One region of the Nocardioides sp. Leaf307 genome, then DNA from elsewhere that is predicted to be linked to it. Evidence: predicted binding sites of a transcription regulator. Region 1 holds the regulator's gene; each other region holds the start of a gene.
What was found. Region 1 encodes LexA, which represses DNA repair genes until DNA is damaged. Its sites were predicted from a motif close to TCGAACANNTGTTCGA; they were not measured.

Region 1 (2,197 bases):
TGGAGGTTCTCGGTCGGCAGGTTCGTGGGGAACTGCCCGGTGCGGTAGTCGTTGTCGAGCACGCAGTAGGCGGGCACGGCGCGCGCGTCGTCGGGCACGTCGTCGTCGGAGGTGCAGTAGCCGTAGAAGCTCATGCTGCCGACGTCGCCGAGGTAGACGTCGGTGCGGGCGTCGCCGCCCTTGGCGCCGTCGGGCAGCGGCGTGCGGTAGCCCGCGCCGGCGTAGGTGTCGTGCACGTCCTGGAGGGTCGAGAGCGCGAAGTCGACGTAGTCCGGGACGCCGTTGCCCGCACCACCGGCGCCCCCGCTCGCGTCCTTGGCCGGCACGTTGTTGCCCGAGGCGCCGCCGACGACGTAGTGCACGCACAGGTCGTCGGTGCAGACGCGCTGCACGGTGTCGTCCTCGTAGTCGAGGTAGCCGTCGCCGCGCCTGTCGGTCGGACGGGCGAGGTAGGCCGCGGCCTCCGCGCGGTCGGCGGGGGAGAGGGCGTCCATGCTCAGCGCGAGGTCGCGCAGCGCCCCCGTGAGGTCGGCCTCGCCGGCCTGCGTGAGGGTCTGCTGGGCCTCCGCGGGGCTGGTCGCCGGGTCGACCAGCGTCTCGACCACTGCGAGGGCCGCGAGGGCGTGCTCGTCCGGCGTCTCGGTCCCGTCCACACCGGGCAGCCCAGGGAGCCCAGGGAGCCCGGGGACCTCGGGCAGGTCGACCTGGGGGGCGGCCACGGCCGTGCCGGGCAGGGCCGAGACCGTCAGGGTCGAGACGGACAGGGCGCCCGCGAGGAGCAGGGCGGACAGGGGACGAAGGCGCACGTCGGGCACTCCAGTGGGTCGAGGGTTCCGGCTCTCGCTCCAGGCTCTCACGGGTCGCCGACACGCACGCCGGCCCGTCCTCCGCGGGGAGGACGGGCCGGCCCCGGGGTGTCCCGGGTGGGTGCGGCGGCGGGCTAGACACTGCGCAGGACCGCGGTGACGACGCCCAGGATCGTGGCGTGGGTGCCGTCGATCGGGTCGTAGGCCTCGTTGTGCGGCAGCAGCCAGACCTGGCCGTTCTTGCGCTGCAGGGTCTTCACCGTCGCCTCGCCGTCGATGAGGGCGGCGACGATGGTGCCGTTGTCGGCGGTCTGCTCCTTGCGGATGACGACGTAGTCGCCGCTGCAGATCGCCGCGTCGATCATCGAGTCGCCCACGACCTCGAGCAGGAAGAGCTGCCCCTCGCCGACGAGCTGCTTGGGCAGGGGGAAGACGTCCTGCACCTGCTCCTCGGCCAGGATCGGGCCGCCGGCCGCGATCCGGCCGACGACCGGGACGTAGGTGGCGGCCGGCACGGAGTCGCCGACACCGGTCTCGTCGTAACCGCTCTCCTCGGCCGCCGAGATCGACCGGCGGGCGGCCATCACCTCGGGCAGGAAGACCTCCAGCGCCCGGGGCCGGTTGGGGTCGCGCTTGAGGAAGCCCTTCTCCTCGAGCACCTTGAGCTGGTGGGCGACGCTCGAGGTGCTGGTGAGGCCGACCGCGTTGCCGATCTCGCGCATGCTCGGCGGGTAGCCGCGCTTCTCGATCGCGTCGCGGATGGTGGCCAGCACCCGCAGCTGCCGCGGGGTGAGGCCGGTGGCGTCGGGTGCACCGTCGGGCAGCTCGGTCACCGTGCCGTCCGCCGTGCCGTCGGTCGGGCCCTCCGTGGGACCGCCCCCGGTCCGCCCCCGGGTGTCCTTGGTCGCCATCGTCTGCCTCTCCGCTGGTCGGTGCCACCGATCGGTGTCGCTGGTCGCCCGGTCGGGCGATGTGCTCACCATGCCAGGAGGCCCCGAGGGTTTCAAACACCTGTTCGAACGGCGTGTCGGACCGTTCGCGACGCCCGAGGCCCGCGGGTCCGGGCCTCCGTGCCGGACGGGCGGTCGAACAGATGTTCGTCCGACCCCCTTGTGCTGTTCGAACGCGTGATCTAACGTCGTACACATGTTCGATCGAACGTGTGGTCGATCCGGTGCTCGACGGCGGTCCTCCAGGACTGTCGGTGGTCACCACTAGACATCACCTCGTCCACCTCGAGCTCCACCCCACGGCTGACCGCCCCCTTCCCCAGGAGGTCCCCATGAGCACCACGATCCAGCACCCCGCCGCATCCCGTGTCGCCACGCACCACGTGCGGCTGACCCGGCGTGGGCGACTCGTGGTGTTCACGCTCTCGCTCCTGGCCATCC
Region 2 (2,197 bases), 710 kb from region 1:
GCGCGAGACGATCGTGTGCAGCGACGTCTCCAGCGCCGAGCCCGTCTTGCCGACGGCACCGGCGTAGTAGGTGCTGTCGTAGTCGTCGGTGCCCCCGCTCGGGGGCGGGGTGGCGCCCCCGCCGCCGTCGGCGAGGGCGAAGGCGGTGGCGTTGCGCACGCCGGGTGCCGAGAAGTAGGCGCCGAGCGTGCCGGTCACGTCGATGCGGCGCCCCATCAGCGCGGGGTTGGACCGCAGCCCCCAGGACGCACGGAAGGCGCTCGGCACCTGCACGTAGACCATCCGCGACGTGGCGGTCTCCCCCGGCGCGTCGGCCAGGGCGAGGGCGTAGTCGTCGGGGAACCCCGAGGTCACCACGGTGCTGGTGGCGGTGGGCTGACCCACGACGTAGCCACGCACCGTGGCCGTGGAGCCGTCCTGCACGGTGCGCGCGGTGGCGACGCTCACCGGCGCCGCCGCGGTGGCCGCCCCCGGCAGGACCGACCCGACCATCGAGCCCACCATCGAGCCGGTCGTCGAGCCGGTCGTCGATCCCTCGGGCGCGCCGAGGAGGGCGGCGGGCGCGAGGGCGGGGGCCACCGTGAGGGTGGCCGGGACGAGGAGGAGGGACACCAGCTGCGCCGTGCGGCGCGGCCCGAGAAGCCGCATGCGCGGGACTCCGATCACTGGGACACCCGTGCGGGCGTCGGGGCGGGCGGGGCCACAGCGGCCCCCGGTCGAGCCTGGGCGATCCTCACCGCCCGGCGCGACCGGGGAACCCCTCGTCATGGACTCAACCCCGACCATCCAGCCACCCGGACCGACGAGGCCCCGCCCCGAGCCGTGTCACCGCCCTCGCCGCGCGGCCGGGCGGCCGGTCGAAGGGGGGCGGAGGGCTCAGCCGGCGCGGCTGATGCGCTCGGCCGAGGGCGCGTGCGGGACCAGGCCCAGGGCCTGCTCCACCACACCCAGGAACCGGTCGGCGTCGCGGACGAGGTCGTCGGCCTCGCGCTCGCTGACCGCGCGCCGCGACCCCGCCTCCGCGGCGGCGCGCTTCGAGGCCCCCGCTGCGAAGAAGGTCGCCCACTCCGCCAGCTCCGGCGCCACCTCGGCCAGCAGCACCCAGGCGTTCTTCTGCGGTCGACGCCGCGCCGGCGCCGGCTGGGCCCGCGCCGAGAGCAACGCGGCCGCCGAGCGGAGCGCGGCGACGTGGGCCAGCGCGTAGCGCGCCGGCACCTCGGTGGCCACGACGGCCTCCTGGAGCGACTCCGCGGCCCGCAGGAGGTAGGAGTGGGTGGTCGCCGGGAGGGCGTAGGGGTTGGGCGGGGCCACCGACGCCCGCGGCGCGCTCACGCCTCCACCTCGGCCCCGTGCGGGGCGTGCTGCTGGATGTCGTCTGTCATGGTCCACCTCACCTGGTCGTCGACCCCACGTGCGACCCCCTGACCTGCTCCCGACGAGGCCCTGCTCCGGCGGAGCCACCCGGGATCGAACGCCGACGGGGACGGGGGTCGAGGTCGCCCCCGTCGGCAGCGTTCGAACATGTATTCGAACACGGGTGAACCATACCGCCCGCCACGGACAGTGCGTCAAGGGTCGCCCGAGCGCCCCCGGGGCCGCCTGGTCGCGGAGGGGCTGCGGCCCGCCCTGGCGGGAGTCACCGGTCGGCTGGTGACACCCGCACCTGTCGGCCCGCGCGCAGGCCGACAGGTGCGGGTCCGGGCCGACAGCTGGGGCCCAAGGGGCCGACGAGGCCTGCGGGACTGGGCCGGGCCAGGCTGGGCCGGGCTGGGCGGAGCAGGCCCGACCGCGGCGGGCCTGGCGGGGCCGGGCGGGGTGGGACCGGGAGCCAGGCCGGGCCGGGCCGGGCTGGGCGGAGCGGGCCCGACCGCGGCGGGCCTGGCGGGGCCGGGCGGGGCGGGCCGGGCGGGTGGGACCGGGAGCCAGACGAGCGGGCGGGGTGGGCCGGGCGGCTCAGAGGGCCGCGGGGGCCTCTTCGACGCCGCGCATGTAGGTGTTGGTGTCGCGGTGCCACAGGGCCACGAGCAGACCGATGTCGAGGGCGAGGGCGAGGTAGGAGATGGCCACGAAGACGGCGGGCGGGTCGATCCGGATGCCACCGATGGTGGCCACCGCGATCATCACGACCAGCACGGTCAGGCTGACCCGCGCCCAGTTGTGGGAGTCGCGCAGGAAGACGACGAGCACGGCGATGAGC
Region 3 (2,197 bases), 1.0 Mb from region 1:
CAGCGAGACCTCGGCGTCGACGGTGGGGCCGACCCCGAGCTTCTCGAGGATCTTCTTCTCCAGCTCGTTGGCCAGGTCGGGGTTGTCGCGCAGGAAGGTGCGGGCGTTCTCCTTGCCCTGGCCCAGCTGGTCGCCGTCGTAGGTGTACCAGGCGCCGGCCTTGCGGACCAGGCCCGCCTCGACGCCGACGTCGATCAGGCCACCCTCGCGGCTGATGCCCTTGCCGTACATGATGTCGAACTCGGCCTGCTTGAAGGGCGGGGCGACCTTGTTCTTGACGACCTTGACGCGGGTGCGGTTGCCGACCATGTCGGTGCCGTCCTTCAGCGTCTCGATGCGGCGCACGTCGAGGCGCACCGAGGAGTAGAACTTCAGCGCGCGACCACCGGTCGTGGTCTCCGGCGAGCCGAACATGACGCCGATCTTCTCGCGCAGCTGGTTGATGAAGATCGCGGTGGTCTTGGAGTTGTTGAGCGCACCGGTCATCTTGCGCAGCGCCTGGCTCATCAGGCGGGCCTGGAGGCCGACGTGGCTGTCGCCCATCTCGCCCTCGATCTCGGCGCGGGGCACGAGCGCGGCCACGGAGTCGATGACGATCAGGTCGAGCGCGCCCGAGCGGATCAGCATGTCGGCGATCTCGAGGGCCTGCTCACCGGAGTCGGGCTGGGAGACCAGCAGGGCGTCGGTGTCGACGCCGAGGGCCTTGGCGTAGTCGGGGTCGAGGGCGTGCTCGGCGTCGATGAAGGCGACGATGCCGCCGTTGCGCTGGGCGCTGGCCACCGCGTGGAGGGCGACCGTCGTCTTTCCGGAGGACTCCGGGCCGTAGATCTCCACCACGCGACCGCGCGGCAGGCCGCCGAGGCCGAGGGCGACGTCGAGGGCGATCGACCCGGTGGGGATCACCTCGAGGGGCGCGCGTGTCTCGTCGCCGAGGCGCATCACCGAGCCCTTGCCGAACTGCTTCTCGATCGAGGCGAGCGCTACGTCGAGGGCCTTGTCGCGGTCTCCAGCCATGATGTCTCCGTCCTGGGGCGGAGGGCGCTCGGCCCTCCACGGTGTGGTCTGTGGTGTCGTGCAACGTCTGTGCCGGGAACGCTAGAGGAGCCCGCCGACAGTCGGGGAACGGTGACCCGGGACTGTGGAGAACGCCGATCTGCGCGCCGTCCCCTGCACGGTAGCCCGAACACGTGTTCGACCCCAGTCGACACGCCGCGCCGCGGCGGCGCCCGGTCGACGCCGTGCTCGTCGGACCGACGGTCAGGAGAGCGGGGCGGGGGCCGGGAGCACCGCGTCGAGCGGCCCGGGGCCGTCGACGGGCAGCACGACCCGGAAGCGGCAGCCGGTCGGCCGGCCCCCCTGGTCGACTCCCTGCTCGGTGACGTCCTCGGCGTGCACGGTGCCGCGGTGGGCCTCTACGATGCCCTTGACGATGGCCAGGCCGAGCCCGGCCCCGCGACCGGTGACGTCGTCAGGGGTGCGCGAGGGCTCGGCCTGCCAGGCCACGTCGAACACCCGGGCGAGGTCGACGGCCCCGATGCCGCCGCAGCCGTCGGTCACGACGAGCTCCACGCAGTCGCCCCCCGCGGCAGCGCGCACCCCGGCGGCGAGGCCCGCGCCCTCGACGTGCACCGTGCCCCCGGGCGGGGTGTGGCGCACGGCGTTCATCACCAGGTTGGAGACCACGCGCGAGAGCCCCGAGGGGTCGGCGACGAGCTCGAGACCGCCGGGCACCGCTCCCCCGAGCCTGACCCCGCGGGCCCGTGCCACCGGGTCGGCGGCGGCGATCGCGTCGCTGACGACGTCGCCGAGCACCACGGCCTCGGGGGCCAGCCGCAGCACGCCGGCGTGGATGCGGGAGAGCTCGAAGAGGTCGTCGACCATGCGGACCATGCGGTCGACCTCGACCCGGATCTGGCGGTGGTAGCGCTCGGGGTCGGGGGTCATGCCGTCCTCGAGCGCCTCGGTCATCGCCCGCATGCCGGCCAACGGGGTGCGCAGGTCGTGGGAGACCCAGGAGACCAGCTCGCGGCGCGAGTCCTCCAGGCGCGCCTCGCGCCCACGGGCCTCCTCGAGGCGGGCGTGCGCGGTGGCGAGCTCCTCGGACAGCGCGCGGAACTCCGAGGGCCCGCGGGCCCCGCCGACGTACGGCGAGCCGGAGCCCACCCGCCGCACCTCCTCGCGCAGCGACAGCGACCAG
Region 4 (2,197 bases), on a different contig from region 1:
GGTGCCCGGTGGTGGGCCGGTGCGGTCGATCTGGGACAGGTGGCTGGTCTCGTGGTGGCGATGGACCGCTGTGGGGCGCAGGTCGGGGCCGGTGGTGCGGTACGGGTCGCCCGCAGGGTGCTCGTCGGCGGGCTGCTCGTTCGCGGGCTGTTCGTCGGTGGCCGGGGCTTGGCTTCGAGACGCTCGCTGCGCTCGCTCCTCAGCCACCGGGGCCGTGGCCTGTCCGGCGGTGGTCTCGGGGTCGTTGCCCGCGGCGGGGCTTCGAGACGCTCGCTGCGCTCGCTCCTCAGCCACCGGGGCCGTGGCCTGTCCGGCGGTGGTCTCGGGGTCGTTGCCCGCGGCGGGGCTTCGAGACGCTCGCTGCGCCCGCTCCTCAGCCACCGGGGTCATGGTCTGTCCCGCGGGGACGGTCTCGTGTTCGGTGGGGGTGGGGAGGTCCCGGGGGTCGGGTGGGGGTTCCTCGGCCGGGGCCTCGGCGGGGGGCGGGGGCTCCTCCGGCGCTGGTTCTTCTCCGTTCATGCGGGTTGTGTCGAGGGCGGCGAGGGTCTCGGCGCGCTCGAGGTCCTCGGGGCGCAGGTGGACGTAGACCACCCGCTCCTTCGCAGTCGTGGGCTCCACCGAGTCCAGTGCCGTCAGTCCTTGGGCGCGGTCGGTGATGACCCCGATCGCACGGGCCTTGCGGACCTCCAACGACTCGACCACGGCTCCGGTCGAGGTCTGGTGGCGGCCGAGCTCGGCGGCGGTGGCGCAGATCAGGTCGTGGAACCGGGTGAGGTCCTGGGTGTCACCGAGCACCTCAAGCCACGAGGTGCCCGACGCGGAGCCGCGGTCGACGTCGTGGGTCACCCGCACGTTCCACCCACCGCGTGCCTTCTCCTCCAGCGCGGCCTGGGCGTGGGGGTCGTGCCTGGCGGCGGCCTCGGCGACGAACAGCTCGATGCGCCGCGCGCCCAGGCTCTGTGCGCGGGAGCCGAGGGCGGCGACCTTGCGGTCGACGTACGCAGCCCCGGTGTCGTTCAACACCTGGGTCTGGGAGGCGATCCGCCGCGCGCGCCAGCCGGGGAGGGTGAGGTCCTCCACCATCGCCCAGATGCGCGGGAGACGGTGGACCAGCTCCATGACCTCGGCGAGGTTGCAGCCGGCGTTGACCGGGGAGATGTCCAGGGCCAGGGCGAGGGGTTCGGCGGCGAACTCGTCGAGGCCGTGGCGGATCATCCCGGGCACCGACCAGGCGTAGGCCTGGTCGGGGTTCAGTGCTCCCCAGCGGGCCATGACGCGCAGGGTGCGACGCTCGGCGGCGCGTACGGAGCGGGCGGTGTCGTCGGCGTACTCCAGGACGTCGTCGGCGTCGAGGGACTCGATGTCGACCACGGTGCCGGTGGTGTCGAGGTCGAGGAGCATGCACCCAGTCTATTCGAACACGTATTCGATGACTAGGTCTGCCGGTGGATCTGTGGAGAGGGTTGCGCTGTCGCGTGAGGGTGGTTTCGAGACGGTCGCTGGCGCTCCCTCCTCGACCACCGCGGTCCTGGCGGCCGGCCCTCGACCACCGCGGGCGAGCGGCGGGTCAGACCCTCCCGGCGGGCAGGACGGCGTCAGGCCGCTCGAACCACACGGTCGCACCTCCTCCGGGAGTGCCCCAGAGACCGGTCGCGTCGCCGTGCGCTTCCACGACGCGCCGGTCGGTGGCCAGACCCACCCCGGTGCCGGCCACCGCGGTGTGCACGCGCTCGAGCGGCTTGAAGACGCGGTCGCGGTCGGCCTCGGCGACGCCCAGGCAGTGGTCGACCACCACGAGCCGCACCGAGCCGGGGGTCACCTCAGGCCGGCGTCGGCTCGACCCGGACGACGCCCCGCTCGCCGAGCTTCACCGCCACCACGCCGGCCAGGATGAGCAGGCCGCCGGCCAGCTGCACCGGGCGCGGCAGCTCGTCGAGGAGCAGCCACGCGAAGCCGACGCCGGCGAGCACCTCGAGGAGGGCGACGAAGGAGGCCAGCCGCGAGCCCAGGCGACGCCCGGCCGCGATGCCCGTGGTGTAGGCCAGGGCCGCCGTCACCAGGCCGAGCAGCACCAGCGGCACCCACCAGTCGACGGTGGTGGCGCCGTAGGTGACCGGACGCGTGGACCCGGCCATGGGCAGCACGCCGACCAGGCCGAGCAGGCCCAGGACCGCCGCCCCGACGACCAGGCCGCCGG

Region 2: a site for LexA is predicted at 1,516-1,531, ahead of ASF50_RS11260 (SAV_6107 family HEPN domain-containing protein). Genes of this name have one in related genera too.
Region 3: a site for LexA is predicted at 1,180-1,195, ahead of recA (recombinase RecA). Genes of this name have one in related genera too.
Region 4: a site for LexA is predicted at 1,415-1,430, ahead of ASF50_RS06750 (HNH endonuclease signature motif containing protein). Genes of this name have one in related genera too.

What each region holds. Positions count from the first base shown of each region.
Region 1 is NZ_LMNY01000002.1:1,141,711-1,143,907, reverse strand. Features, by position in the region: gene ASF50_RS14640 (MXAN_6640 family putative metalloprotease) at 1-806, opposite strand, end outside; gene lexA (transcriptional repressor LexA) at 941-1,717, opposite strand; gene ASF50_RS19310 (LysM peptidoglycan-binding domain-containing protein) at 2,089-2,197, shown strand, end outside.
Region 2 is NZ_LMNY01000002.1:428,907-431,103, forward strand. Features, by position in the region: gene ASF50_RS11255 (endonuclease) at 1-648, opposite strand, end outside; gene ASF50_RS11260 (SAV_6107 family HEPN domain-containing protein) at 877-1,332, opposite strand; gene ASF50_RS11265 (hypothetical protein) at 1,954-2,197, opposite strand, start outside.
Region 3 is NZ_LMNY01000002.1:141,726-143,922, forward strand. Features, by position in the region: gene recA (recombinase RecA) at 1-1,014, opposite strand, end outside; gene ASF50_RS10005 (sensor histidine kinase) at 1,258-2,197, opposite strand, start outside.
Region 4 is NZ_LMNY01000001.1:1,472,556-1,474,752, reverse strand. Features, by position in the region: gene ASF50_RS06750 (HNH endonuclease signature motif containing protein) at 1-1,401, opposite strand, end outside; gene ASF50_RS06745 (ATP-binding protein) at 1,568-1,819, opposite strand; gene ASF50_RS06740 (EamA family transporter) at 1,821-2,197, opposite strand, start outside.